DNA from 2 places in the Planctomyces sp. SH-PL14 genome. Region 2 is predicted to be linked to the other one. Evidence: riboswitches for the same ligand, from Rfam matches in the RefSeq annotation. Region 2 holds a riboswitch; the other holds the start of a gene.
What was found. A riboswitch is a leader RNA that binds a small molecule or an ion and turns the genes downstream of it on or off. The one in region 2 is predicted to bind cobalamin.
Positions count from the first base shown of each region.

Region 1: another riboswitch for cobalamin. It lies ahead of VT03_RS27155 (prepilin-type N-terminal cleavage/methylation domain-containing protein); the one in region 2 lies ahead of VT03_RS02365 (ribonucleoside-diphosphate reductase subunit alpha).

Region 1 is NZ_CP011270.1:7,062,835-7,077,135, reverse strand. It holds gene VT03_RS27190 (tetratricopeptide repeat protein) at 1-338, shown strand, start outside; gene VT03_RS27185 (exo-alpha-sialidase) at 475-3,492, opposite strand; gene VT03_RS27180 (endo-1,4-beta-xylanase) at 3,914-5,389, opposite strand; gene VT03_RS27175 (hypothetical protein) at 5,666-5,995, opposite strand; gene hemB (porphobilinogen synthase) at 5,999-6,991, opposite strand; gene VT03_RS27165 (GTPase) at 7,102-8,961, opposite strand; gene VT03_RS27160 (hypothetical protein) at 9,087-9,416, opposite strand; gene VT03_RS27155 (prepilin-type N-terminal cleavage/methylation domain-containing protein) at 9,463-10,335, opposite strand; cobalamin riboswitch at 10,493-10,711, opposite strand; gene VT03_RS27150 (hypothetical protein) at 11,117-11,329, shown strand; tRNA gene VT03_RS27145 (tRNA-Ser) at 11,407-11,493, shown strand; gene VT03_RS27135 (hypothetical protein) at 11,728-12,129, shown strand; gene VT03_RS27130 (glycosyltransferase) at 12,589-13,854, shown strand; tRNA gene VT03_RS27125 (tRNA-Arg) at 13,860-13,933, opposite strand.
Region 2 is NZ_CP011270.1:565,706-580,006, forward strand. It holds cobalamin riboswitch at 353-591, shown strand; gene VT03_RS02365 (ribonucleoside-diphosphate reductase subunit alpha) at 924-3,776, shown strand; gene VT03_RS02370 (hypothetical protein) at 3,788-4,123, shown strand; gene VT03_RS02375 (ribonucleotide-diphosphate reductase subunit beta) at 4,205-5,284, shown strand; gene VT03_RS02380 (tetratricopeptide repeat protein) at 5,921-6,646, shown strand; gene VT03_RS02385 (DUF1559 domain-containing protein) at 6,863-7,918, shown strand; gene VT03_RS02390 (hypothetical protein) at 7,902-8,156, shown strand; gene VT03_RS02395 (leucine-rich repeat domain-containing protein) at 8,409-9,707, shown strand; gene ribD (bifunctional diaminohydroxyphosphoribosylaminopyrimidine deaminase/5-amino-6-(5-phosphoribosylamino)uracil reductase RibD) at 9,770-10,903, shown strand; gene VT03_RS02405 (hypothetical protein) at 11,075-12,184, shown strand; gene VT03_RS02410 (FmdB family zinc ribbon protein) at 12,630-12,863, shown strand; gene aroB (3-dehydroquinate synthase) at 12,937-14,061, shown strand.

The DNA.
Region 1 (14,301 bases), 1.9 Mb from region 2:
CGTTCAGTCCTCCACCCCGCGACCTGCGGATCGGGATGCAGTTCACGTATCCGGACAAGAACCAGATCCGTCTCACACTGCAGCCGGACGGTCCGCAGTTCTCCCAGGTCTCGCGGAGCATGGCGACGCTGACTCAGCCGCGCACGACCGCTTCGGCCCCTGCGGGATCGACGTCGCTTCGCATTGCGGACATCAAGGTGGGTGAGAAGACGGTGGCACTGACGGGCTACAAGATGCCGGTCCGTACGAACGGCCAGTCCTCGGTGCCGATCCGTGTGGAGACGGGCAAACCGGTCATCACGCCGGAGATGCTGCTGCAGGACTCCGCCACGCCCTGATCAGACCGCGACCGTATTCAGAAGAGGGGATAGGCCACAGATGAACACAGATTCACACAGATAAAGGCAGGGGAAGATTGGTTCCTGTGTCTTTTCTTATCTGTGTCCATCTGTGTTTATCTGTGGCTGAATCCCTTTATTTCGATTGAGGCCAGACGCCATTCTCGATCGGCGTCAGCTCCAGCTTCTTCGGATTAACGACGACATGCCGCAGCTTGCGGCGCTTCCATGTGTAGAGAACATGGACCAGGCCATCCTCGGTCTCGATGCACGCGGGATACGAGAACTCGCCAGGCTCGTTCTCAAGAACCGCCGCCGCTTTCCAAACCTCGTCGTCGTCGCTGACCGCGATGTTGAGAAACGCCCTCCCCTTCGGCATGCCGCTGCTCCGCCGCGTGTGGTTGTAAACGAGCAGATGCCGGCCATCTCGAAGCGTGACCGCGTCAATCCCGGAGTTCGGGTTCGGAAGACCCGTGGCGGTCATCTTCGACCACGTCCGCCCCCCATCGGATGAGGTGGCGGTCGATACGACTTCTTCCTTCGTGCGGCAGAGGACCTGGAGCCGGCCATCCTTGTGCTGCAGGATCGTCGGCTGGATCGCGTTGAATTCCGCCTTGGTGTGGATCGGCCCCACACGGTCCCACGTCCGCCCCTCGTCGCGGGTGAACTCCATGTGGACCGTCCAGCCGTCGTACTCGGTGCTGGAACCGCAAACGAGCGTGCCATCCTTCAGCAGGACCGCTTTGTTCTTCACCGGCCCGTCGATCGTCTGCGGCAGCCGCGTCGGCCACGACCAGGTCTTCCCCGCGTCCTTCGACTCCGTCCGCATTCCCCACCACTCGCTGGGGCTCGGACCGCACTTGTAGAACAGGACGAGCGGCCCCTTGGGAAACTGGTGCAGCACCGGATTCCAGCAGGGATACCGGAGCGTCGAATGCTGAATGCCGTTGGCGACTTCGACCGGCGCGGTCCATTGGCCGTCGACGTGCCGCGCGACCCAGATCCCGACATCCTTCGTCCCTTCCTTCTCCCCGCCGAACCACGCGGCGACGAGCCCCTGCCCGGTCTCGGCCAGCGTTCCGGCGTGGCACTCGGGAAACTGAGCGGTCTCGTAAAGGAATTCCCGCGAAAGGACTCCGCTCGGGAGCGCTGCGTCCTGTGCCGCCTCCGCATTGACTTCTGTGGTTTTGGCGCGAGTGCTGGCTTGATAGTAGAGAAAGCCATCCTCCGCTCCGACGAGGAGATCCGGCGTGCCGTCCTTGTCCCAGTCGACCGCCGTCGGACTGGTCGAGTGGCCAGCCAGGACTCGGTCGGACAGCTTGCCGCGGTCGGCAAACCAGAGCTGCTGGCCTTCCTTTCGGACCTGTTCGAGAAGCGTCGCGTTCGGGCCGTTCACAAGCAGGTCGAGATCGCCGTCGCCATCCCAGTCGGTCAGCCAGATTTTCCGGCGGCCGCTCGCACCGGCGTGGCGGGCGTTGAGCCGCAGCAGGTCGTCCCGTTTCATCCCGACGCGATTGTGATTCGAATCGAACTCGCTGGGCCCTTCCATGGAGAAGCAGCGGACCGGCGGCAGAAGTTTCAGTTCGCCGTTCTCCCCCTTGGTCCGGCGGTAGCACGCCAGATACCCCTCGGTGTCGATCGCCACGAGATCGTTTAGTCCGTCCTTATCGAGATCGGCGACCAGCGGCGTGGTCCGCCACTGGATCGCGAGTTCGCCCCCCTGCGGCTCCCACCAGGTCCACTCCGGTTTCGGCGTCGCCCCGTCCCAGGCGACAACAATCGGCGCCGGGGCGGCGAGTTCGGGGGCTTCGCGCGTCCCGATGTTCCGGCACCAGACGATCCGTCCCCAGATCGAGTTCAGCAGCAGGTCGAGTTTGCCGTCGTGGTCCCAGTCCGCCACGCAGGGAGAGGTGTAGCCCCACTTCGCTTCGGCCGGTCCCTGGATCGAACCGTTCGGTCCCGCTTCGATCCGGAGCGTGCGGCCGCCGGCGGAGAGCCGCTGCGGCCGGGCCCACTTCCGCGGCGAGCCGCCAAGGTTCCGGATGAACGAGACGTATCCTGCGGAGTCGCCGCAGATGATGTCTTCCTGGCCATCCCCGTCCCAGTCGGCCGGAACGGGTGTCGCCAGGGCCCCGCACTTCACGTCGGCGGCCTGCTGCTGGAAGTAACGGGGCTGGGCGAAGACCGGGGCACCGTCCTTGTGCTTGCCGGTATTCTCCAGGAACGCGACGCGGCCGTCCTCGTCACCGCAGATCAGGTCCGCATCGCCGTCGCCGTCCCAGTCGAACGCGACAGGGACGATCATCTCCAGGTCCATCTTGAGCGGCTGGCCATCGTCTCCGGCCAGTTTCCGTCCGGCGGCGTACTTCGGTTCGGTGCGGGTTCCGGTGTTCTCGAAGTAGGTGAAGCCGTCGAGGAACTCGCCGCACAGGAGGTCGAGATCGCCGTCCCCGTCGAAGTCCATCAGGTTCGGCGAGGGGCGGCCGTAGACATCGATCGGCTTCCCGTCCGCTTCGAGCTTCACCGCCTTCTCGTACTTCGGCGCGGCGTCGCTGCCGCTATTGCGGGCGAGGTACACGAAGCCGTGCAGCGGGCCATTGGTCCAGCGGCCTGTCTTGTCGTAGGCGTTGTCCCAGCCGTATTCGTCCCACGGGGCGAGACCGATCACGACGTCTTGGTCGCCATCGCCGTCGTAGTCGAAGAGCCGCCACTGCTTCTCGCGAACCTTCGCCCATTTGGGATCGATCGGCTCGGGGACGTTCAGCTTGCGGGGCTGCGACTGGCCGACCTTCAGGAAGTCGACGAACTCCGTCCCCTGCTCCAGGAACCGGGGCTGTTTGCCGGCGTAGGAGATCTGGAGGTTGGTCGTTGCCGGGCCGAGACGCCGGGCCGGCTTGAAAACCGGGAATTTGTCGCCGCCGGGATTTTCGAAGAGGTAGACGCCGTTGTAGGGCTTGTCGGGGCAGGAGACGAGGAGGTCCGGGTCACCGTCGCCGTCGTAGTCGACCGGCAGGGGCCAGGCCCACAGGCCCACTCCGAGATCGACAACCAGGTTGGGGTCGTTGTGCTGGATGCGTTCCAGCGTTTCCGCCGCTCCGCACGAGCCGGCGAGAGAGAGAACGACGAGGACCAGGAGACACGGCAGGCACTTCATGAGCGGCGACCTCTCGACAGGATGTGGCGAGACGTCGGCCATCTTTACGAAGGGTCGCCTAAGAGGGTAGCGATCTCGGTTGCACGGCTGCCCAAACCGGGTCCAGGGGCACCCTGGTGGGGAGTGCAGAGGGGCAACGCCCCTTTGCCCGCCGGCGGCCTGGCCGTGGAGAGATATCTGAAGGAGTGAGTGTCCAAGCGCGGACACGGTGCGGTATGCCCCCTCACCAACCCGCGGGGATTGCAAAGCGAGCGTTCTGGATTGAGGGAGTCCTCAACACCGGCCCCACAAAGGGGGACATCCGTTGCTTACCACGGTTCCTCATCGAAGTGCCTCCGGCGGCAAGGGGGCGTGGCCCCCTTGACCCCAGGCTGCCGTGGCACGTTGGGTTTGAGCAAACAGAGCTGTGCCGGCAAGAACGCTATCGATGATGCCCGAGCCGCTGCAGGACCTCGAGACTCGGCTTCGGCGTCCCGTCCGCTCTCAGAAGTCCGGCATTGGGGAAGCGATGGGCCGCGCCATCGGAGAGATTGCTGACGTAGACGCCGGTGACGGTCGGCTTCGCACAGAGCATCGAGATCACCGCTTCCAGCCACTCCGCCTGGGCCGCTTCGGTCCACTCCGACTTCCAGACGTTCGGCTCGACCGTCGATCCCCCGACCGCACTCGGATCCGGATCCGACGAGGAGGGACAGGCAAGGACAACGTGGATCTGGATTCCGAGCAGGCTCCACAGATCGATCAACCGCGAGATGCTGGCCCGGTCCCGGATCAGCGAGCCCCGCCCGAGATAACCCGCCGAGACTTCCAGCGTGACACCGGAAAGCCCGAGATTCGACCGCAGCAGGGCATCGACGAACTGAATCGCAGTCAGGCGATGCTGCCCACGGACCTGGTATTCGCCCCAAGGCTGAGCAACGCGAACGAAGTACCGCGCGTCGCTGTCACGGCGGTAGGCGGTCTCGAGAGTCCGGGCCACGAGAGCAAGGCGGCCTTCTTCCGTCAGCCCCAGCGCGCCGCCAAGGTTGCCCCCCGCGGAGACTTCCCACATCCGGATCCGGCCCTGGTAACGCCCAACCGCGGTCTCGACGTAGTCGCAGACGAAGCTCGGCAGGTTGAGCGTGTCGTTCGCCCACGGGATGAGCCACTCCGGCAGCCCGCCGGGAGTCAGGTCGATCAGCGGACCGCCGACGATCAGGAGCCGGTGGTCGAGACAGTGCTGGACCAGATCGTCCGCCTCCTGCCACTGCCCTTCCCCCTCGGTCGGTTCGATCCGCGACCACTCGATCGGAACGATCGCCGAGGTGATGGCCGCCGTGACCGTCGCCTGGGACGGGCTCTGGAGGAGGCCTCGATCGAGCGTGCAGCCAACGAGCGTCGGCGGGCTTCCCTGCGTCACCCGCAGGCTGGCGGACCGCTGCTGGACGTAGGCGTCCATCAGCACGTTGGCCGCTTCGCAGATCGCGGAGAGCCCCTCGTGGGCCTCGCGCGTCGCGGCGACTGGAAACTCCTGGACAAGGCAGGCGTGGGCGAACTTCTGAAAGGCAGTCTTGGCGAGCGTCCGGAACTGGTCCGGAATCGTCATCCGGACCTGCTCCCAGGCGGCCGCCTGATCTCGGATATCCGAAAGTTTTCCCCGCAGCAGCTCAAGGGCGAGGATGTACGGTTGTTCGCGTTCGGGGAGCGATGCGGTCGTCAGGACCGGCCGGCCGTGCCCTTCCACCGGATAGGGAACGTGGACTTTTCCGCTGTCGGAGCTCTGACGGCGAAAGGCGACGATCGAGCCTTCGGCATCAATGCGGGTCGGATGGACCCGGCCGTCGAGGCCGGTGATGTAGCCGCGGCGCAGTTCCGGATACTGGTCGAACAGTTCGGGCGGATCGAACACGAATCGCATGACGCCCATTGCAGCCGTTCTACCCTACGCCAGGATCAGTTCCCGAGTCCCTCTCCCGCGGAAACGCCAAATCCGCGGAAACATTCACAATACAGCTTCCATCGACCGGGCCATACCCTCCTCCCCGGAGCCGAACTCCCCCCAGCCCTCGAACGAAACGGATTTTGTTGAGATTTACCGATTATTCCGTGAGGCCGGGGACAGGAGTTCAGGAGTCTAGTCCCCCTCCGGCGGGCGTTCAATCGGCCGCGGACCGGGGCGGATCCGCGGCCGGAGTCAGGACGGCCCCTTGCGTTTCTGAAGGATTTCGAGGCGGCCGATGACATACTCGACCGATCCCCGCTGCTCAAAGAACGCCGCCAGCTCGGTCACCCGTGCCGGTTCGGCGACCGCGGCCAGCAGCGGCGTCAGGGCGTGCAGGGCCTGGGCGCCGACATAGTTCATCGGCCGGGACATCTCGAGGAGGACAACCGCCGGCGCGGCGAGATTCCGCTGGATGAGGGTTTCGCACACCCCGTCGATCCGGCGGCGGACCTCGTCGGTCAGCTCGACCTCTTTCCGCTCGGGAACGGCAAACGCGTTCCGCAGTCGCTCGCGCCAGTTCACGGCTCAGGACTCTCCCGCCAGCCACCGGGCTGCGTCCTTGGCGTGATACGTCAGGATCAGGTCCGCCCCCGCCCGCTTGATGCTGGTCAGGATTTCCAGGGCGACCCGCTGCTCGTCGATCCAGCCGTTGCGGGCCGCCGCCTTGACCATCGCGAACTCACCGCTGACGTTGTACGCGGCCAGGGGGACGTCCGGGTGGGCCGCTTTCACTCGGCGGATGATGTCGAGGTAGCTCAGGGCCGGCTTGACCATCAGGAGGTCCGCCCCTTCGGCGAGATCGAGGGCGACCTCGCGAAGCGCCTCCGCCCCGTTGGCGGGGTCCATTTGGTAGGTCCGCCGGTCGCCGAACTGCGGCGTGCTCTCCGCCGCCTCCCGGAACGGGCCGTAGAAGCCGGAGGCGTACTTGGCGGCGTAACTCATGATCGGGACATGCGTGAATCCCGCGGCGTCGAGCCCCTCCCGCAGCGCTCCGATCATGCCGTCCATCATGCCGCTGGGGGCGATCATGTGGGCTCCGGCGCGGGCGTGGCTGACCGCCTGCTTCACGAGGTTAGGCAGGGTCGCGTCGTTGTCGACATCCTGCGTGCCGTTCACTTCGTGGAGCACGCCGCAGTGGCCGTGATCGGTGAACTCGCAGAAGCAGACATCCGTGATGACGTACAGCGTCGGCGCTGCCTCGCGGATGGCGTGGATCGCCTGCTGCACGACCCCATGCTCATCCCAGGAACTGCTTCCGACGGCGTCCTTCTCGTCCGGAATGCCGAACAGGATCACCGCCGGAATCCCCAGCGACTCGATTTCCCTGGCCTCCTTCGTCAGCCGGTCGACCGTCCACTGCGAATGGCCCGGCATCGACTGGATCGGGACCTCGGTGTCGGTCCCGTGACGGATGAAGAGGGGGAGGATGAAGTCCGACGGGGCGAGGTTCGTCTCGCGGACCATTTCGCGAAGGCGGGGATGGCTGCGAAGCCGTCGCAGGCGGATCTGAGGAAACATGGCGCTCCCGACGTTTCGGAACCGGCATCGACCGGAAGTCTTCATCATACGGTTCGATCAGGGCCCACGCGACGAGAGCCGATGATTCGCCCGACTTGCCTGGCCGATCGTCACGGCCGAGCCAGGGCGAGCCCCGAAGACGAGACCAGGGCCGATCCCGACGTCTCCGCTGCCGCCGGCCGCAGCCTCTGAGAACCGAGCCGAGAGGAGCCGGCCAGGTCGTCGCGAAGCTTCGTCGCCGCGATGGCGAGGCGGTCGATCTCTCCCGTCCGCCGCGCGGCATCCTGGCAGGCCCCTTCGACCTGCGGAAACAGCCCCTGAGAGAGATGCAGGTCGACGAGCTCTTCCGCCAGGCCGACGACGCGTTGGTTGAGCCCCCGCCGCAACCGGTGGGCGAAGAGCATCACCAGAACGCCCCCCCAGAGGGCCAGGAAGACGATCGCCGGAACATAGAAGTCGGTCGAGAGAAACGCCCGCTCGTAAACCAGCGAGTCGTAGAAGAAGTTCCGGCCGATGCGGTAGAGCAGGAACAGCGGGAAGGCGACAAACGTGACTTCGTAGAGAACGCGGATCCACCAGCGGGAGTTCCGTTCCGAGAGATCACGGATGATCTCTTCCAGCCGCTGCCCGACGTCGACGAGGAACTGCTTCTCGACGACCGCCGCCTCCCGCCGCAGGTCGCGGATCGAACGCCCCTGGCCGAGCGTTCCCGAGAGCTCGGCCGCATGGACGTGCCCCTCGATCACCAGCTCCGCTTCGCGAAGGTCGTTGTCCTCGATCCCGAAGGCGCTGACCCGCTCCAGCCGGTCCTCCGCCTCCTGCGACTGGAGCTTGCTCTCGATCCATCGCGCCCCGTGGACCACCCCCAGGAGCGCCATCTGGGCGGTCGTACGGGCGCGGTAGAGACTCATCGACGTCAGGAGCGCCCCCAGGCCGTTGTAGACCCGGAGGACCGAGGAAAAGGGGCTCATCCCCCAGGTGTCGGTCACCGCCCCCAGGAGCCGCCGCTCCCACAGGTTCCGGTTGGCCAGCAGGTCTTCGCAGAGCCGCGTCGTCATCCGCCGGCCCATCGCCTCCCGCTGCACTTCGAGAGCCTTCTCGAGCAAGCGGACTCCGTCGAGCCCCTCCTGAAGCTGTTCGCGGGACCGGGTCAGGGCGGCGTGCAGCAGGTCGACGACGTTCGCCCGCCGGACCCGCACCCGCTCCGACGCCCCGAGCTGCCGGATCAGGAGCTCGATCAGGCGGCCCATCTCCCCGGACGGACGCTGGCCGCTCTGTTGCTCGCGGAGGGCCTTCACGGAATCGACGAAGAAGACGTCGGGGACCTCATAGTGGCTCCGGAGCTGCTGCCGCCAGTCGTCCCGGATGTCCTCGTCGAGATCGGCGTGCGTCTGGACGAAGACGAGCCGGCATCCGGCCGCCGCCTGTCCCAGTTCCGTCACAACGCGGTTCGAGCGGTACTTCTGCTGGGTCGAGCAGTAGATCAGCACATCGCAGTAGGGCAGCAGCGCGTGCAGCCGGGCGAGGTTGCTGCCGGCGGTCTCGGTCTCGTTCGTGTCCGGGTCGGGACAATCGAGGATCACGATGTCGCGGAGGATCTCGGCGTCCCGCTGGACCAGCTCGCACTCATCGAGCGGCAGGCCGAGGAGCCGGGCGTCGGTCTCGGTGTGGCAGATGATCTGCGGCTTCTTGGTCGTCGGCCGCTGCCGCCCCGAAGCAGTCACCTCGGCCCCGACGAGAGCGTTGACGAGCGTGCTCTTCCCGGTCCCTGTCCCGCCGAAGGTCGCGACAACGAGCGGCGTCTCCAGGCGGATCCGCAGCGTTTCGACGCGAGTCAGCACACGGCGGAGGAGAGCCTGGCTCCGCTGGACCGGCACCCAGGGGGACTCCTGCGCGGCCCAGGTCTGCACGCGGTCCCGCAGATCGTCGATCTGCGCCAGCATTTCGAGTTGGACCAGTTCGGCCGACATTGCTCCATCCCCCGCCCCACCATCCCCGCAACCAACCGGTCGCAAGGGGGGACGTTCTCAGGCATCGTAACGCGACACCCCCGAGAACGCATCGAGGCCAGGAACGGCGGCCGCCGCCATTCGGATCACTTGGCAGGAGCGGTCGGCCAGGGCCCGTTGGCCGTCATGACATCTCCCGACTTGGGACACTTCGCCGCGGCCGGGTTTCGCTGGAGAACTTCCACCGGAGGGGCCGGATACCACTTCTGGCAGGTCGGGCAGTACAGCGCGGGGATGAGCGTCCGCTCGCCGCTGTCGGGATGAAGGGCCGGGAACTCGCGAGAGATGTTGGCGACGAACGGCTGCTCGGTCGCGGTGTCGATATAGACCATCTGCCCCCCGCGCTCGGGGTCGGCCGGAGTTTCCGCGGCGCAGGAACAGCACAGTGCGAGCGCGACAAATATCAGAAACCGCATGACCGCCTCGCGGAATGGACTGAACCTCGCTTCTCCAGGTTGCTGCCTACTTCAGGTCGTACCATTCATCCTGGAAGTTCGTATTGCCCAGACGGTCGGAGAGATACCCGAGCTGCTCCCGGTCCATCTTGGCGCCATCGCCGAACGACGGCGTCACGAAAGCCCGGGTCCCGGACGATTCGACGTGGCCGTCGACGTAGGCGATGTTCGCGACGCCGTTGTGCCGGAAGTGCATCGTCGGAAGATCGTTGCTCGGCGGCTCGAGAATCCAGTTTTCCTGCAGAGGACTGGAGGTGCAGGCGAAATCCTCGCAGAGAACCGCCGCGCTATCGGCAAAGGCGATCGTTTGCGTCGTCTGCTTCACGTCCGCAAGACGGACGCTGAGCTGCTTCGCCGACGGCTGAGCGGCCCAGCTCGGCGGAAGGTAGTCCAGCCCCCCGCTCCGGGAGAGGAAGTAGCCGTTGTAGGCGTATCCGCTCGCCGGCCGCCCGAACCGCACTTTCTGCATCTGCGAGGGGCCGAAGTCCGGACACTGGAAGGTGGCATAGTTCGTCTCCATGAACTGTCCCAGCGGACTGCTCCGGAAGTCGAGCTGCTTGCTGATGACCGGCTCGTCGTAGTTGACCGTTCCGAACCAGTACTGCGCCATCCCCTGCTTCCCGCCGTAGGTCTGCAGGTAGTTGAGCCGTGCCTGGTCCTCGACGATGTAGGGGATCAGCCGGTCGCCGTACGTCTCGGCGTAGTTGTGCATGGCGATGACGAGCTGCCGGAGCCGGTTCCGGCAGTCCGACGTGCGGGCGGCAGCGCGGGCCTGCTGGACGGCGGGGAGGAGGATGGAGACGAGCACCGCGATGATGGCGATGACGACGAGCAGCTCGATCAGCGTGAAACCACGGCGGGACCGGAAACGGGAAGCCATTCGAAAATTCCTTGTCAGACGGTGAATCGCGCACCGGACGAGGAAAGCCGCGCAAGCGAAGCGCGGAGAAGCCCGATCAGAAGGGGGCCGGACCGCGAACGCCGACGCCCTTTCCGCGAGGGGACCGACAAAACAGGCCTCCGCCGGGCAAACAGGCCGGCGGACGGCGATATCAGGCAGGTCTTCTGGCTTCCGGATCGTTCTTCAGTCAGACCTTCCCGCGACCTGCGTCGCAGTGGCGGAAGCGATGGACGGAATCCATCGGCTTCTCAACTGACTGTCGTCCCCGGTTACAGCGGCGGGACCGCGACGGAGTTACACCGTCTTCCCTATTCTCCCGACAACCCTGTCGGGCACCCGATACCGGGGCAAAAGGTACCACCCGGCTGCCGGCCGTCAATCGGCGTCCCGCGATTTCCCCGCCAACGCCGTCTGTCTGGGGCATGTCACCATCGGGCTTTCAGGCTGCGCGCGGTCTCCTCGCCATCAGTGAACACCTAGCATCAATTGGTGTTCCAACCTCTTTGGAACACAGCGGTTGGAACGCTGCTCGCTGCTGACGCTCACTGTTGGAGAGTCTCCTTCGCTTCTCGACCTCCGCCTGGGCTTCGCTGCCGAATTCCCCCGCGACAACCCCTGAACACAAGACCACTACGCTACGGAACCGAGCCCCGCAAGCAGCGAACCACAAAAGCGTTTCCGCTGTCGTTGCAACAACCGGCCTGTTCTGAGAGACTGCGGGACTCGACCGTTTTTCAGAGAAGTTGGACTGAGGCTAGAGATGTCGAACCGGACCTCGTTGGAACGCCAGTTGGGCGAGGCGAAAACCCGTTTGGATGCCTACGGAAAGGGCGTCGCGGACAGCGAGCGCAAGGACCCCATCTGGCGGAACCTCCGCGCCAAGGTTCGGTCGATCACCAACCGTCTCAACGCTCTCTCCGCCGTCGAACAGCGAGACGCGGACCTCGCCGCGGCCAAGGCAGCCGCCGAATAAGACATCGGGAAACAGCCGGCCCGCGACTCCTGTTGCGGGCAGGTTTTGTCATCCCGGGCTGACGTGAATTCACGTTCGGAGAGGTGGCAGAGCGGCCGATTGTGCAGCACTGGAAATGCTGTGTCTCCGAAAGGGGACCGGGGGTTCGAATCCCCCCCTCTCCGCTCCAGTTTTTCTTTGGCTATGTCAGAAGCCGCGCGGTGGGCTCCGTTTGCGGCTCGCCGGCGTGCGGCCGATCCGAGAGCTCGAGCCGGCACCCGTCGTCGAATCTCGAAGTCGGCGCTTCTCTTTCCGATTTCGGGCGGTTAGCTTGTGAGCTGCGCTCAACCCGTCCCTTCGTCGCGTTCGCGATGTTGTTGTGGCATTCCTTCGGAATCTCCTTCTTTGCAGGATTCCGCATGGCCAGGCGCAGTGCGTCAATTCCTACGCTTCTGGAGCAGCCCGAAACCTGGGGTTGCCATCGCCGTCTCGTCGGGCTCATCAAATGGATGACCGGGACCGGTTTCGCTTCGACCTTTGCGTACCTGTTTCTGTCCCGCGCGCCGTGGCTGGCGGCGGCCGGTGTGTTGTTTCTGGGATCGAGCGCGGTCGGGGCGGTCGCCCTTCTTTATCTGCAGGACCGCAAGCTGAAGCGTCTGGCGGAAGAGGCGGTCGGTCCGCGGCGGATCATCCATGTGCGGATCGATCTCTCGAGCGCGGCCCTCCCCCGTCGGGCCTACAGTGAGCCGGATACCGAGGAATACGACGACGAGGTTGATCCGGACATAGCGCTGTATTCGACGGTGCCGGTCCGTCGGTAGCGCGGTTGCTGCTCGCAGTCTCACCGGGTCCAGGGGCACCCTGGTGGGGAGTGCAGAGGGGCAACGCCCCTTTGCCCGCCGGAGGCTTGGCCGTCGAGAGATGTCTGAAGGAGCGCGTGTCCAAGCGCGGACGACGTGTCGGATGCCCCCTCACCAACCCGCAGGGATTGCAACGCCAGCGGTGCGATGTGAGGGAGTCCTCAACGCTGGTACCACAAAGCGGACATCCGTTGTGTACTATGGTTCCTCATGGAAGTGCCTCCGGCGGGCAAGGGTCCGTGTCGTTTCTTTGGCCCTTGACCCCGGCTGCCGTCACGATGGGTTTGAGCTAACGGAGCCGCGCGGGCGAGGACGTCGCTCGAGCCAGCATCCCATTGGGCCTGCCCGCCTGAGCTTGTCAGTGCGGCCGCCCCGCCTCATCTTGCAGGACCCCAGTCGCAACTCGATCAGGCCGGTCCCATGGAATTTCTGCTCCTGCCCCAAGGAAGCTCGGGAGATGTCAATCCCTTCATCGGAATCGGGCGAGAACTCCAGTCACGCGGCCACAGCGTGACCCTCGCCACCGGCGAATACTTCCGCGAGCCTGTCGAACAGGCCGGGCTGCAGTTCAGTCCGCTCGGCACCATCGAGCAGTACAACCGGATCCTCCGCAACCCCGACCTCTGGCACCCGAGCCGCGGCACTAAGGTCGTCTTCGCCGATCCCGACGTCTACGAGGGAATCCGCGCAGGACACCGTCTCACGACAGAGTTCCACGAACGTCACCCCTCCGGCGTCGTGGCAGCCGGAAGCCTCGCCATGGGAGCCCGCGTCGCCAAGGAGACCCACCCCGGACTCAAGCTGGCAACGCTCCACCTCCAGCCGTGCATGCTGCGGAGCTTCGTCGATCCGCCGGTCCTGGCGGGAGTGCGGTTTCCCACCTGGGTTCCCCGCGGCGTCGTCCGTGGATTCTTCTGGCTGGGAGACCGGGTCGTCGACGGCCACCTTTCGACGACCCTCTCGCGGTTTCGCAAGGAACTCGGCCTCCCGGAGCACCACCGCTATCTCAAGGACTGGATCCATTCCCCTGAGCGAATCCTGGGCCTCTTCCCCAAGTGGTACGCCGACGCCCCCGACTGGCCGGGCCACTTCCAGCAGACTGGATTCGTTCAGGAGGACGCCGCCGGCGAGCTCCCGGGCGATCTCAAGGACTGGCTGGACGCGGGTCCGCCGCCGGTCGTCTTCACGTTCGGGTCGGCGATGATCCACGGAGCGCCCCTCTTCCGCGGGGCGGTCGACGCGTGCCGGATCCTGGGCTGCCGCGGCCTCCTGCTGACGAAGTACCCCGAACAGCTTCCCGAGCCCCTGCCCGACCACGTCCGCCACGAACGTTACGCTCCCTTGCTCGACGTGCTGCGACGGAGCGCCCTCCTGGTCCACCACGGCGGAATCGGCACAACAGCGCGAGCGCTTCAGGCGGGGATTCCGCAGATCATCGTCCCCCTCAGCCACGACCAGTTCGACAACGTACAGCGGATCGAACGACTGCAGGCCGGAACCTCCATCCCGAGAGGGAGCTTCGTCGGGCGCCGCGTCGCCACCGTCATCGGACGCTGCCTGGGCGATGCTGGGATGAAGCAGCACGCCACGCGGGCTTCAGAGAGATTTGCCGGGCCCACGGGCAACGAGTTGACCGCCACGGCACTGGAAGAGTTCGCCTCTGGGCAGCCACCAGGACGAGATTGAAGAAGTGCACCCGGAGGGATTCGAACCCCCAACCCTCGGTTCCGAAGACCGATGCTCTATCCAATTGAGCTACAGGTGCTTCCTGACGTGGCAGGAGCGGAAGTCTAACGGGGAGCGCCGATGCCGTAAATGTCCGGCCGTGCCCCGCAAACAGGCCGGGTGCGGTCGCTGGATGGTGGTCGGTGAACGAGGGACGGAACGGCTTTTCGCGATGGATCCAACAGCGTCCTCGCCGGCAGCCGGGGTCAAGGGGGCAACCCCTTGCCGCCGGAGGCCTCTTCCATGAGGAACCGTGGTAAACAACGGATGTCCCCTTTGTGGCACCCGCGTTGAGGACTCCCTCACATCACACCGCTCGCGATGCAATCCCCGCGGGTTGGTGAGGGGGCATCCGGAACGTTGTCCGCGCTTGGACACTCACTCCTTCAGACATCTCTCGACGGCCAG
Region 2 (14,301 bases):
GGGCAACGCCCTCTTGCCCGCCGGAGGCCTGGCGGTCGAGAGATGTCTGAAGGAGTGAGTGTCCAAACGCGGACACCGTGCCGGATGCCCCTTCACCAACCCGCGGAGATTGCAAAGCGAGCGGTGAGTTCTCAACGCCGGTACCACAAAGGGGACGTCCGTTGCGTGCCAAGGTTCCTCACAGGAGTGCCTCCGGCGGCAAGGGGTTGCCCCCTTGACCCCGGCTGCCGTCGCACGTTGGGTCTGAGGAAGCAAAGCCGTGCCGGCAAGATCGCGGTGCTTGTGAACTTGAGCCTTAGGCGGCTTTGTGAATCCGCCGAAGGAGGCCGTTGACATTCCGTTAACCCACGATATCTTGCCTCGCGTTGCTGGTCGGGCACCATCACTTGTGGTGTCCGCGAAAGAGGGAACACCGGTGCAAAACCGGGACTGCCCCGCAGCGGTAAGCGGAAACGACCGCCGTCATGGCACTGGATCTTCAGGTCCGGGAAGCGACGGCCAGTAGGCGCGAGCCCCCCTTCATCAGTCCGATGGAGACGGGAACTCGCACGTCCGCGAGTCCGAAGACCTGCCGGCAACGGAGCGGTGTGGCGTTCACGAGGAAGGGCAGTTGTTGCTGCCAGCCCACCCCGCTGTCGAACGGAGCCTTCGTGGGAAAGGGCGGCCGAGGATGATGTCTGGCGGTATCGCTTTACGCGCATCGAGTGTCCGGCTTGGGACACCCCCTCTGTTCTCCCGGCTCCCGCGGGGCGTTTCTAAACGCACCTCCGCACTCTGGCCGTCCCGCGACGGCTGAGCCCTCGTGAGTGTCTCTCCTCCGGACCGCTGAACCGATTCTCTTCAGCGATCTCTCGGTTCGATCCAACGCGCCCCCGTTGCGTCGGCCGTTCACCTACTTTCCTCTCTTCGGACTGGATGGATTCATGCTGCGCGCCCCTCACGAATGGGTTGTCCGCAAACGCGACGGCCGAGTCGTCTCCTTCGACCTGGCCCGGATTCAGAACGCCATCGCCAACGCCTTCCGCGCCGAGCTGAACCTCGCCGCCGGTCAGCCGCTCGACGCGGATGTCCAGCAGGAGATCGCCGATGTGGCGCGGTCGGTCGGCGACGACATCGGCGTAGCGGCCAGCCGGCCCGAGGGGATCGATGTCGAGAGAATCCAGGACCTCGTGGAGATGGGGCTCATGGCCTGCGGCCAGTACCGCGTCGCCCGCCGCTACATCATCTACCGCTCCGAGCACGCCAAGATGCGGCTCATCCGGGGCGAGGTTCCGGTCGCCGACGAGACGCCGGTCGTCCATGTCGTCCTGCCGGACGGAACCCGCGTCCCGTTCGATCCGCAGCGGGCCCGGAAGCGGATCGCCGAGGCGTGCCGCGGGTTCGAGACGATCGTCTCCGTCGATGAGCTGGTCGACGAAGTCATCCGCTCTGTCTTCGACGGGATCGCGCTCGCCGAGGTGTACCGCGTCCAGATCCTCGCCGCCCGATCACGGATCGAGCGCGATCCGGCGTTCGACGTCGTTGCCTCGCGGCTGATGCGAAACGTCATTTATCAGGAGGTCCTCGGCGAGACGCCTGAGGCCCGGTCGCTGACGGCCGTGCACCGAGACCAGTTTGAGCATTCGATCATCGATGGGATCCGGGCGGGACGACTCGCGCCGGAACTGCGGAGCTTTGATCTCGGCCGCCTGGCCGTGGCGATGAAGCCGGAGCGGGACGACCAGTTCCGCTACCTGGGCCTGCAGGCGATTTATGACCGCTACCTGCTGCATATCGGCGGGCGGCGCATCGAGACACCGCAGTTCTTCTGGATGCGGGTCGCGATGGGACTGGCGATCCAGGAGCCGGAGGACCGCGAAGCCCGGGCGATCGAGTTCTACGAAGTGCTCTCGACGTTCCGGTTCACCTCCGCCACGCCGACGCTGTTCAACTCGGCGACACCGCATCCGCAGCTCAGTTCGTGCTACCTGAGCACCGTCGACGATGACCTGGAACACATTTTCAAGGTCGTCTCGGATAACGCGAAGCTCTCGAAGTGGGCCGGCGGTCTCGGGAACGACTGGACCCGCATCCGGGCCACGAACTCGCATATCCACGGGACGAACGGAAAGAGCCAGGGAGTCATCCCGTTTCTCAAGGTGGTGAACGACGCGGCTGTCGCGGTGAACCAGGGAGGCAAGCGGAAGGGGGCGGTCTGCTCGTATCTCGAAACGTGGCACCTCGACGTCGAAGAGTTCCTTGACCTCCGCAAGAACACCGGAGACGAACGCCGCCGCACGCATGACATGCATACGGCAAACTGGATTCCCGACCTGTTCCTCCAGCGGGTCCGGCAGAACGGCTCCTGGACCCTGTTCAGCCCCGACGAAGTACCGGACCTGCACGATCTCTACGGCCGCGCGTTCCAGGAACGGTACGAGCATTACGAGCGGCTCGCCGACGGGGGGGAGATCCCGCTCTTCCGGCGGCTGCCTGCCGCGGAGCTGTGGCGGAAGATGCTCACCCGTCTGTTCGAAACGGGGCATCCGTGGATCACGTTCAAGGATCCCTCGAACATCCGCTCGCCGCAGGACCATGTCGGCGTCGTCCACAGCAGCAACCTCTGCACCGAGATTCTGCTGAACACGTCGGCCCAGGAGACCGCGGTTTGCAACCTGGGGTCGATCAACCTCAAGGCCCACGTCGTCGACGGCCGGTTCGATCTCGAACTGCTGGCCGACACGGTCCGGACGGCGGTCCGGATGCTCGACAACGTCGTCGACATCAACTTCTACCCGACACCTGAGGCCGAGCGGTCGAACCGCCGGCACCGCCCGGTCGGACTGGGGATCATGGGGTTCCAGGACGCGCTCCAGGCCCTGGGGATCAGCTATGCCAGCGACGCGGCGGTCGAATTCTCTGACCGGAGCATGGAAGCGATCGCCTACCACGCTATCTCCGCGTCGGCAGACCTGGCCCGCGAACGGGGTGCCTACGCGACCTACGCCGGCTCGAAGTGGGACCGCGGACTGCTGCCGCTCGACACGCTCGACCTCTTAGAGCAGAACCGCGGCGAGGCGATCCAGGTTGACCGCTCGTCGGCCCTTGACTGGCAGCCGGTCCGGGAAGCGATTGCCGCCCACGGGATGCGGAACAGCAACGTCCTCGCCATCGCTCCGACCGCCACGATCTCGACGATCATCGGCGTCACGCAGTCGATCGAGCCCGCCTACAAGTACCTCTATGTGAAGAGCAACCTCTCGGGTGAGTTCACGCAGGTCAGCGACGTCCTTGTCGACGAATTGAAGCGGCTCGACCTGTGGGACGCTCAGATGCTGGAGGAGATCAAGTACTACGACGGCTCGATCCAGAACATCGGGCGGATCCCGCTCGAGATCCGGCGACGGTATCTCACGGCGTTCGAACTGGAGCCGAAGTGGCTCATCGAGTGTGCCTCCCGCCGCCAGAAGTGGATCGATCAGGGGCAGTCGCTCAATCTCTACCTCGCCGAGCCGAGCGGGCGGAAGATGCACGACATGTACTTCCTCGCCTGGGACAAGGGGCTCAAGACGACCTATTACCTTCGGACCCTTGCCGCAACGCAGGTCGAGAAGTCGACTGTCGACGTCAACCGCTTCGGCATCCAGCCCAAGTGGATGAAGAACAAGAGTGCTTCGAGCGAGGTCGAGGTCCGCCGCGACGGGGGTTCGGCCGAGTCGAACTCCCTGGAAGCCGCCGTTCCGCAGGCCGGCGCGATGTGTCCCATCGACGACCCCGGCTGCGAGTCATGCCAGTAGAACCGGACAACATGCCCGCTACCAGCCGGCTCTTTCTCGACCTCGGTTTTCAGGTGTGGCACATCCCCGGCGTCTCCCGCGCGTGGAAGCGCGAGTACGCCGACGGCAGCTTCCTCCTGATCACCGACGCCGGCGGGTACGACCTCCCCGAGCCGGCCGGCCCGTGGAGCGGGATCTACCTCTCGCATCGGGACGAGTTCCTCGAACTCGCTCCTTTGGCCCGGCGGATGAAAGAGATCGTCCGCTGGATCCGCCACACCGAGCGGCTGTGCCTCCATCGTGCTACTGCTCTCGAGGCCTCCGATCCGCCCCGCTGCTCCAACAAGTGTCCCATGGACCGGAGTTGAAGACTCCTGCGTCGAACGTCCCCCTTCTCACCCCGTCTGCGGCAGGGAATGTCGCATCACGATCCGAACGAAAGACCGCCCATGTTCCTCTCCGAGACGCTCGCTCCCTCGACGGCCTCCGCTCCCTCCTCCGCAGCCGCCGGGCTCGGCCGGATCGATGCCAGTTCGAAGCGGCTCATCAGTTGCCATCAGGTCGACGTCAACCAGCTCATGCCGCTCAAGTACAAGTGGGCGTGGGAGCACTACGTCAACGCCTGTGCGAACCACTGGATGCCGACCGAAGTCGCGATGAACAAGGACATCGAGACGTGGCGGTCGAGCAAGCTCACGCCGGACGAGCGGCGGGTGATTCTGCGGAACCTGGGGTTCTTTGCGACCGCCGAGAGCCTTGTCGGCAACAACCTTGTCCTGGCGATCTTCCGCCATGTGACGAACGCCGAGTGCCGCCAGTACCTCCTGCGGCAGGCCTTCGAAGAAGCCGTGCACACGCATACGTTTCTGTACGTCGTGGAGAGCCTGGGCCTCAATGAGGGGGAGGTTTTCAACATGTATCACGAGGTGCCGGCGATCGCGAAGAAGGACGACTTCGAGATGGAGCTGACGACGGAGATCCTCGATCCGAGTTTCACGACTGACACTTTTGAAGGGGCTCAGGCGTTTCTGAAGAACCTGATCGGTTATTACCTGATCATGGAGGGAATCTTCTTTTACACCGGGTTCGTGATGGTGCTGTCGTTCCACCGACGGAACCTGATGACGGGGATTGGGGAGCAGTTTCAGTACATCCTGCGGGACGAGACGATCCACTTGAACTTCGGGATCGACCTCATCAACGGGATCCGGAATGAGAATCCGCATCTTTGGACGGCCGAGTTCCAGCAGGCGATGGTAGATCGGATCCGGCAGGCGGTGGAGTTGGAGATTGAGTATGCCCGCGACTGTCTGCCGCGGGGGATTCTGGGGCTCAATGCCGAACTGTTCCGGGACTATGTTCAGTTCATTGCGGATCGTCGGCTGGAGCGGATCGGGTTGCCGACGCAGTATGGGTCGTCGAACCCGTTTCCTTGGATGAGTGAGACGATGGATCTGTCGAAGGAGAAGAATTTCTTCGAGACGCGGGTGACGGAGTATCAGAGTGCGTCGACGCTGAGCTGGGACTGAGAACGGCGCCCTTGCCGGAACGGCGTCCATAGCTCAAACCCAATGTGCGACGGCAGCTTGGGGTCAAGGGGGCCACGCCCCCTTGCCGCCGGAGGCATTTTCGTTGAGGAACCGTGGGACACAACGGACGTCCCCTTTGTGGGACCGGCGTTGAGGACTCACCGCTCGCTCCGCACGCAGCGGGTTGGTGAGGGGCATACGGCACGTTGTCCGCGCTTGGACACGCGCTCCTTCAGACATCTCTCGACGGCCAGGCCTCCGGCGGGCAAAGGGCCAAAGAAACAACACAGGCCCCTCTGCACTCCCCACCAGGGTGCCCCTGGACCCGGTGAAGGGTCAGGCCGGTTACGTGAAGGGCTGCTTCGGTCGGGCTGACAAACGTGAGCAAGTCGGCGAAATAATTCCCTAAAGTGTTTCGCCCGCACATTTTGCAGATCAGCCTTCAACCGGGGAGGCATTTTGTCCGTTGCAAACTGCGACCGACCACGCAATTATCATGAGACTGAGTCTCAGTTTCCACTTATGGCGGAAGCACTGAGCGGGCGGCACTCCACAGCCGCCGACACCCTTTCCTCCCCGAGAGGCACCCAACTCTCGGGGAGGTTTTCGTCCCCCTTTGCCCGCCACCACCGCCTCATGGTCTACACGCGTGAAGACATCCGATCCGCCATGGACGCCGGCGAGCTTGACCGCGCCGCACGGATCGCCCGGTGCTACCTCCACTCCCACCGCGAAGACGGCCGGGCCTGGGAACTGGCTGGGCTGATCCACTTCGAAGAAGGCCGCACGCCGCTGGCAATCTCCGCCCTGGAAAAGGCCTCCCTCCTCATCCCCCTCGGCCTTGAATCCCGGATTCGCCTCGCGATCGCCTACGGCCTGATCGGCAAGACCGACCTCGCCACCGACCTGCTCGCCCTTGAGATCTCGCACGAAGCCATTTCGCCGCAGCAGCTCCTGGCGGTCGCCCAGGCCCTCGGCCGCTTCGAACAGCCGGTCCTCGCCATGCACGCCTGCCGCGCCGCGACGCAGCAGGATCCCGAGTTCGCCCGCGCCTACTACGACATGGGGTTCTACGGTTCCCGCTGTGGCGTCCTGCCGCGGCACGTCGAGAGCCTGATCCGGAAGTCGATCGCCCTCGACCCCCGCTCGGCCCGCTATCGCGTCGGCCTCGCCACGCACCTGATGCAGCACAAGCGGATCGACGAGGCGTGCGCCGCCATCGAGTCCCTCACGCTGAATCAGATCGACACGATCACCTGCCAGTGCTGCCTCGCCCGGATCGCGACACTCTACGAACGCCTCAACGATTCGGAGCGGCTGGAGCGGTGCCGATCGAACCTGGGCGAGACCTCGCCCGAGTAGGCCTCCGTCGCCGTCGCGACGACGCCCGCCAACCGCCTCACCCCACCCGTTCCTCGGCCTCCGAAAAGCCCGCCCCCATCGGCCTGAAGAAGGCTGCCCCGCGTCCACCCGCCGCTCCTCGCTCACCCACCTTTGTCTGCTGACGTAGCCAGCCTTCAGCCTGGATCTGCCAGCCACGCAGCGTTTCCGTTTCACCCTTTGTGAAAGGTTGCTGCCATGCGCCGATCCCTCGGCCCTGCCACGCCGCGCGAATCCTCTTCGCGACGGTGCGGCTTTACGCTCATCGAACTGCTCGTCGTGATTGCGATCATCGCGATCCTGGTCTCTCTCCTGCTCCCCGCCGTCCAGAGTGCCCGCGAGGCGGCCCGCGCCGCCCAGTGCAAGAACAACCTGAAGCAGATCGGGTTAGCGATGCACAACTTCCACGAGGCCCGCGGGGCCCTGCCGCATCTGTGGGCGCACGGCCCGCCGAACGCCACGAACCCCGCCGCCTGCAAGCCGGCCCGCTCGCCGCTGATGCTGCTGCTCCCGTTCCTCGATCAGGCCGCGGTCTACAACCAGTTGGAGGTCCCCCTGGCGGCGCGGCCTTCGATTCCGGTCTACCTCTGCCCCTCCGATCCGAAACCGAGCGGAGCGCCGAGCACATACTGCTCGTACGGCGTCAACGCTGGCGACACGAGCTACGCGTGGGCCTGGATGTGCCCCGGAACCGATCCGACGCACTACTACTGCGTCTACTTTCCCGCAGGGAAGATGTACTTCAACGGCATGATCGACGTCGCCGGGATGAACTGCGGAGTCCGGAGCGGGGGAATCACCGTCCGGCTCAACGACATCATTGACGGCACCTCCAACACGATTGCCTACGGCGAGCGGTGGGGGACCGTGATCGAGCCCGCCACCCGCCGGCCTGTCACTTCGGGCGTGACCGGCGCGAGCTGGATCGACACCTATGCGACGTTTGCCACGCTGGCCTGCAACAAGCTCAACACGCACGACAACTACGACTTCACGGTCACCCCCAACATCAACATCTGGGCCAGCTACATGACTTCGTTCCGTTCGGATCATCCGGGCGGGGCGCAGTTCGTGATGGCAGACGGCTCCGTCCGATTCATCAGCGAGAACATCAACGGAGACGCGCAGTCCGGATACCAGTACCCCGAAGGGACCGGCGCCCCGACCCGCGACGAGGTCAATCCGAATGCCGCCGGACGGATGTTCCGGGCCCTGGCAACGCGCGAAGGAGGCGAGCGTGTTGCCGAGTTTTAAAGAGCTCTCCCCGGTACGAAAGGGGTTCGTTCTGCTGATCCTGGCGGGAGGAATGATTGCGGCGTGGCGCGCCGCGTCCCGGTTGTGGCCGCCGCGGCAGGAGATGCTGTCACCGGAGGCGTACCAGGAGGCCTTTCGCGAGTCCGAACAGATCGATCGGGAGAACTGGGACAAGATGTGGCGCAGCGCCGGTCGGAAAGCGCCTCCGCCTCCGGCCCCCGTGCCGGATCGCCAGTAGCTCGGCCTCTCCGGCTGTCCGTTGATCGGAGTCGTCCCGCCGCCTGGCGGGGCGGCTCCGATTGGCTTTGCGCGGCCGCGGTCGGGCGAAGAGTTGGGACAACAGGGGCGCGATGATCCGGGGAGCCGCCCGGGATCGCCCCTCGACCGCGAGAGGCGCGGAAGGGGCTGCGCGGCTTGTTCGGGGTGGCGGCGTTTGTATCATCAACAGCTTCCCGCCTGATCCCTGGCTGACTTGACCGGAAACCTCGATATGCCCCGCCTCCGCCGCTGTCGCCCCTTCGCCCGTCTTCTCCCAACGCTGACCGGAGCGGTGCTGGTCGCGACGCTCAGTGGATGCCCTCAGACCGAGCCCCCCAAGCAGCCGAACCCGACGCCCCCCAAGGCGGAAGCGGTCAAGGAAGTCCGCAAGGCGGACGATGCGGCGGCCATCAAGGCCCTGGAAGAGATCGGCGTCACGCTGACGAAGGACGCCGCCGGCTCCGTCGTGGCGGTCAACTGCGGGACGTCGACCCGCGAGGTCAAGGACGAGGACCTGCCGCACCTCAAGGGGTTCCCCTACCTCGCCACGCTGAGCCTCGAGAAGTCCGAAGTCTCCGACAAGGGCCTCGAGATCCTCAAGGACCTCCCGCCGATCACTCGGCTCGGCCTGCGCCGCTGCAGCAAGATGACCGACGCGGCCCTCGCCAACCTCCAGTACACCCCCAAGCTGCGGGTGCTGGAACTCCTCTACACTTTCACGTCCGACGCCGGGCTCGATGAAGTCGCCAAGCTCAAGGAGCTCCAGGCCCTCGACCTCCGCGGCTGCAACTACATCACCGATGCCGGCCTCGCCAAGCTCGAAAACCACACGGGCCTGAAGGACATCAAGCTCCGCTCCTACGGAATCACGGATGCCGGTATCAAGTCGCTGACGACGCTCAAGAACCTGCGGATTCTGGAAGTCGAAGACGCCCAGCTCGGCGACTCGGCCATGGAATTCGTCGCCCAGATGCCGGAGCTGACGAAGCTCAACCTGATGCGGACCCTCGTCAGCTCGGACGGCTTCAAGCAGCTCAAGGGGCTGACGAAGCTCACCGACCTCCGCGTCCGCGGGACGAACGTCACCGGCGAAGGTCTGGCGGCGGTGGAAGGAAGCGCGCCGACGCTGGCCTACCTCGATATCTCCGAGTGCCCGTTCGTCGACGCCGACATGGCAGTCCTGGCGAAGTTCACGAACCTGACGACGCTCAAGATGTTCCAGGTCCAGAACGTCAGCGACGAGTCGTTCAAGAACCTCGCCGGGCTCAAGAAGCTCAAGATGCTCGACGTCAGCAAGTGCCCGATCGGTCCGGTCGGGGCCGACGCCATCGCGTCGCTGCCGGCTCTCGAAGAGCTGAGCCTGGCCGAGTCGGACATCGACGACGCGGGGCTGGCGAAGATCGCCGGCATGAAGACGCTGAAGAAGATCAACCTTAAGACGCTCAACAAGGCGACCGAGGCGGGGCTGGCCAAGTTCAAGGCGGCTCAGCCGAACGTCACCGTCGCCTCGGGTGACGCGGCCAACGAGTAGTCCCGCTGCGGCAGCTGGTCTTTTGAACCTGCCGCGAACTGTCGACCGTCCACGGATGCCCCTTGCCCATCACGTTCTCGTCCGACGAAGAAGCGATGCGGCGGGCGCTGGAGCTGGCCCGCCGGGGCCGGGGGCTGGTCGAACCGAACCCGATGGTCGGGGCCGTCGTGGTCTCGCCGGAGGGGGAACTGGTCGGCGAGGGAAACCACGAGCGGTTCGGCGGGCCGCATGCCGAAGTGAATGCCCTCCGGGCGGCCGGTGATCGCGCGGGCGGGGGGACGCTTTACTGCACCCTCGAACCCTGTTCGCATTTCGGCAAGACGCCCCCGTGTGCTCCGCTGGTCGTGAGCTCGGGGATCCGGCGGGTGGTCCTCGGCACGGGCGATCCCGCGCCGCATGTCGCGGGTCGCGGAATCGCGATCCTCCGGGAGGCGGGGATCGAGGTCATCGTCGGGGTCTGCGAGGCGGAAGCGCGGCAGGTGGTGGCGCCGTTCGTCACGCTGATGACGCTCGGCCGGCCGTATGTTCATGCCAAATGGGCAATGTCGCTCGACGGGCGGATCGCCACGCGGACGGGCCATTCGCAGTGGATCTCGAACGAACGCTCGCGGGCGCGGGTTCATGAGCTGCGGGGAAGGATGGACGCGATCCTCGTCGGCCGCGGGACGGCTGTCGCGGATGATCCCCTGCTGACGGCCCGGCCCCCCGGCCCGCGGACGCCGCTGCGGATCGTCCTCGACTCGACGCTTCAGACCCCGATCGACTGCCAGCTCGTCCAGACGGCGCAGGAGTTCCCGACGCTCGTCGCCACGACCTCCGCCGCGGACGCAGTCCGTCGCGAAGCGTTTCTTGCTCGGGGTGTCGAAGTCGAGCTGTTCGACGCGGTTCCGAGCGCTGCGGCTGACGGCTCCGCCTCGCCGCGGGTCTCCATTCCCGCGCTGCTGTCGAGGCTCGGACAGCGGAAGCTCACGAACCTTCTCGTGGAAGGGGGCGGGGATGTTCTCGGCGCGTTCCACGATGCCGGACTGCTCGACGAGTACCACGTCTTTGTCGCCCCCAAGATCATCGGCGGGGCATCGGCAAAGTCGCCGCTCGGCGGGTTCGGAACCGAGCAGGTGATGGCGTCCGGTCTCTCCGTCGTGGCAACGGAATCGCTCGATGGAGACGTCTACATCAACGCGGTGCAGCCACGATGATCGCTAGGGCGGAATGACGCCCCGCTTCATCAGTTCTTGAAGCTGTTGCGATTCATCAATTCTTCCGCATCGGTTCCTTGTGAGCCCGTTTCGGGCATGAGTAGGATCGGCGCGTCCGCCGATGCGTGCCCGGGAGGCCCGCAGTCATCCACTCATTGCAAGGGGATTCTCATGTCGCGATCCAAGTCATTCTTTCGCCGGACTGTGGCGGCCCTGTGCCTGGCGGCGGGGGCGGCCGGGACGGCTCAGGCGGCCGACATCTACGGACTGACCGAGGGGACGCCCGAGCTGAAGTCGGCGGGCTCCCTCGCCTTCGGACCAGAAGGGGTCCTGTTTATCGGCGACACCAAGGGGGCGACGATCTTCGCCATCCAGACCGGTGACAAGGGGGGCGAGAAGGCAGCGGATCGGACCATCGAAGGACTTGGGAGCGCGCTCTCCGAGCTGCTCAAAACCGACGCCAAGAACATCACCGTCAATGACCTGGCGGTGAACCCGAAGACCGGCAACGTGTTCCTGTCGGTCCACGCCGATGGCAAGCCGGCGATCGTCAAGGTCGATGGAGCGGGCAAGCTGAGCCGGCTCTCGCTCGAGAAGGTCGCCTTCTCCAAGAATGAGCTGTCGAACGCTCCCGAAGACAAGGAGCAGGTCGACGGCCGGGGTCGTAAGGCCAATCCCCGTGGCGATTCGATCACCGACCTGGCGTTTGTCGAAGGACAGGTGATCGTCTCGGGTCTCTCGAAGGAGGGGTCGGCGGTCCGTTCGTTCCTGTTCCCGTTTGGCCCCAAGGACCAGGAAGTCAACCTGGAGATCTATCACGGGGCTCATGGCCGCGTGGAGAGCATGTCTCCGATCCGGACGTTCGTTCCGTTCGTGATTGATGGTCAGCCGCACGTCCTGGCCGGGTTCGTCTGCACGCCGCTGGTCAAATTCCCGGTAACCGCCGTCGGCAAGGGAGAGAAGGTGAAGGGGACGACCGTCGCCGAGCTGGGCAATCGCAATCGTCCGCTCGACATGATCGCCTACAAGAAGGACGGCAAGGATTTTCTCCTCCTGACCAACAGTGCCCGGGGTGTGATGAAGGTCAGCACCGATGACCTGGAGCGGGAAGAGGGGATCACCGAGCACGTCGTTGACGGCAATGTGGCCGGGCAGAAGTACGACACCGTGGCCGAGCTGAAGGGGGTTGTGCAGCTCGACAAGGTGAACGATGCGACGGCGGTGGTCATTGTTCAGGGTGAAGATGGGAAGATGGATCTGAAGACGATCCAGTTGCCGTAGTCGAATGGGTTTGTCGTGGAATCGGACGCGGAAACGGGAGAACCGTTTCCGCGTTTTTTTTGTCGACTCTCTGCGAGCGAAGCGAGTGGAGAGGCCGGGTCCAGGGGGAACCCCTGGCCGCCGGAGGCGCTCCGGTGAGGAACCGTGGTCAACGACGGACGACCGCTTTGGGCCATCGGCGTTGAGAACTCGCCGTTCGCATTGCATTCCCCGCGGGTTGGTGAGGGGGCATCCGGCACGTTGTCCGCGTTTGGACACGGACTCCTTCAGACATCTCTCGACGGCCAGGCCTCCGGCGGGCAAGGGGCCAAAAAACAACACAGGCCCCCTTGCATCCCCCACCAGGGGTGCCCCCCCTGGACCCCGGCTCAGGCCAGCGAAGTGCTGGCTCGTTCACGCTCCGCCGGTCGGATACACTTCCGGTTTTCTGACACGAGCGACCGTCATGCCCATCTTCGAATACCGCTGCGAGTCCTGCGAAAACGAGTTCGAACAGCTCGTCCGCACCGGCGAATCCGTGACCTGTCCCCACTGCCAGGGAAAGCGTCTCGAAAAACTCCTCAGCGCTCCGGCCGCCGCCCACATGGGCCGCGGCGATCTGCCGGTCATGGGCTCGTCCTGTCCGCCCACCTCCGCTCCCCCCTGCAGCCCGTCCTGCTGCCGGCTCCCGATGAACTGAGCCCACCCCGGCTCGTTCCCGCCAGCCACGCCGTTCCCACCAACTCCCCCGCCGCTCCTTCCCTACCGCCGCCGTGTCTCAAGCCGCCTCGACCACCGTTTCCGTCAACCTCGGTGAGCGGAGCTACGACATCCTGATCGCCGACGGCCTGCTCCCCGCTGCCGCCGGCCATGTCGCGCCGTGGGTCGACCGGCTCGGCCGCAAAGGAAAGCGGCAGGCGATCGTCATCACCGACCGGAACGTGGCGGCCCACGCCGATGGCGTCCGGAAAAGTCTCGACTCAGCCGGCTGGGAGACCGCAAGCGTCGTCGTCGAAGCAGGCGAAAACACGAAGCGGCTGGAAGTCGTCAGCCACTGTTACGACCGGCTCGTCGAACTGCGGGCGGACCGGCGGGCTGTCGTCTTCGCCGTCGGCGGCGGCGTCGTCGGAGACCTCGCCGGATTCGTCGCCGCGACCTACAACCGCGGACTGCCGTTCATCCAGTGCCCGACGACGCTGCTCGCCGACGTCGACAGTTCCGTCGGCGGCAAGACGGGGGTTAACCATCCCCAGGCGAAGAACCTCATCGGCGCGTTTCACCAACCGCTCGGCGTGCTGATCGACACGGCGGTCTTGGGAACGCTGCCGGATCGTGAGTACCGGGCGGGGCTGGCGGAAGTCGTGAAGTACGGCGTCATTCTCGACGCGGAGTTCTTCGACTGGCTCGAGGGTCACATCGCCGAGCTCAACGCCCGGGAGCCGGCGGCGCTCCGGTACGCCATCGCCCGGAGCTGCCGGCTCAAGGCGGATGTCGTCGAGCAGGACGAATACGAGCGGACCGGCCTGCGGGCGGTCCTGAACTACGGCCACACCTTTGCCCACGCCTTCGAGGCGATCGCGGGCTACGGCGAGCTGCTGCACGGCGAGGCGGTGTCGATCGGGATGCTCTACGCCAGCCGGCTGGCCGAGCGGCTGGGGCGGATCGACGCGGCGGCGACCGCGCGGCAGCTCTCCTTGCTGAGCGGGCTGCGGCTTCCGGTCTCGCTTCCGGCCGGGACGTGGCCCGCCGAGGAACTGATCGCCCGGATGCGGCTCGACAAGAAGTCCGAGTCGGGGCGGCTGCGGTTCGTCCTTCCGACGCGGATCGGTCACGTCGAACTCGTCGATGGGGTGGAAGAGCCGCTGGTCCACGAACTTCTGACGAATTCCCTGGCCTGAAGCGGCCCGGGAACGGCGAAGTCCGGCAGAATGTGCCGCCCGGGGCTCCAAAAGGCGAATTGGGTTTGCTGGCGGGAGACTGGTCTCTCCGGCGGGAATCCGTCGGCCTATACTCTTGGGGTCCGGAATTTCCGGTCGGAACCGGCTTCGGCGGCCGTTCCCCCGACGTCTCCGCCTCAGGAGAGGCGCTATGCTCCCACCGTCTGCCTGCGGCATCGCGACTGAGCGCGATCTCGGCTG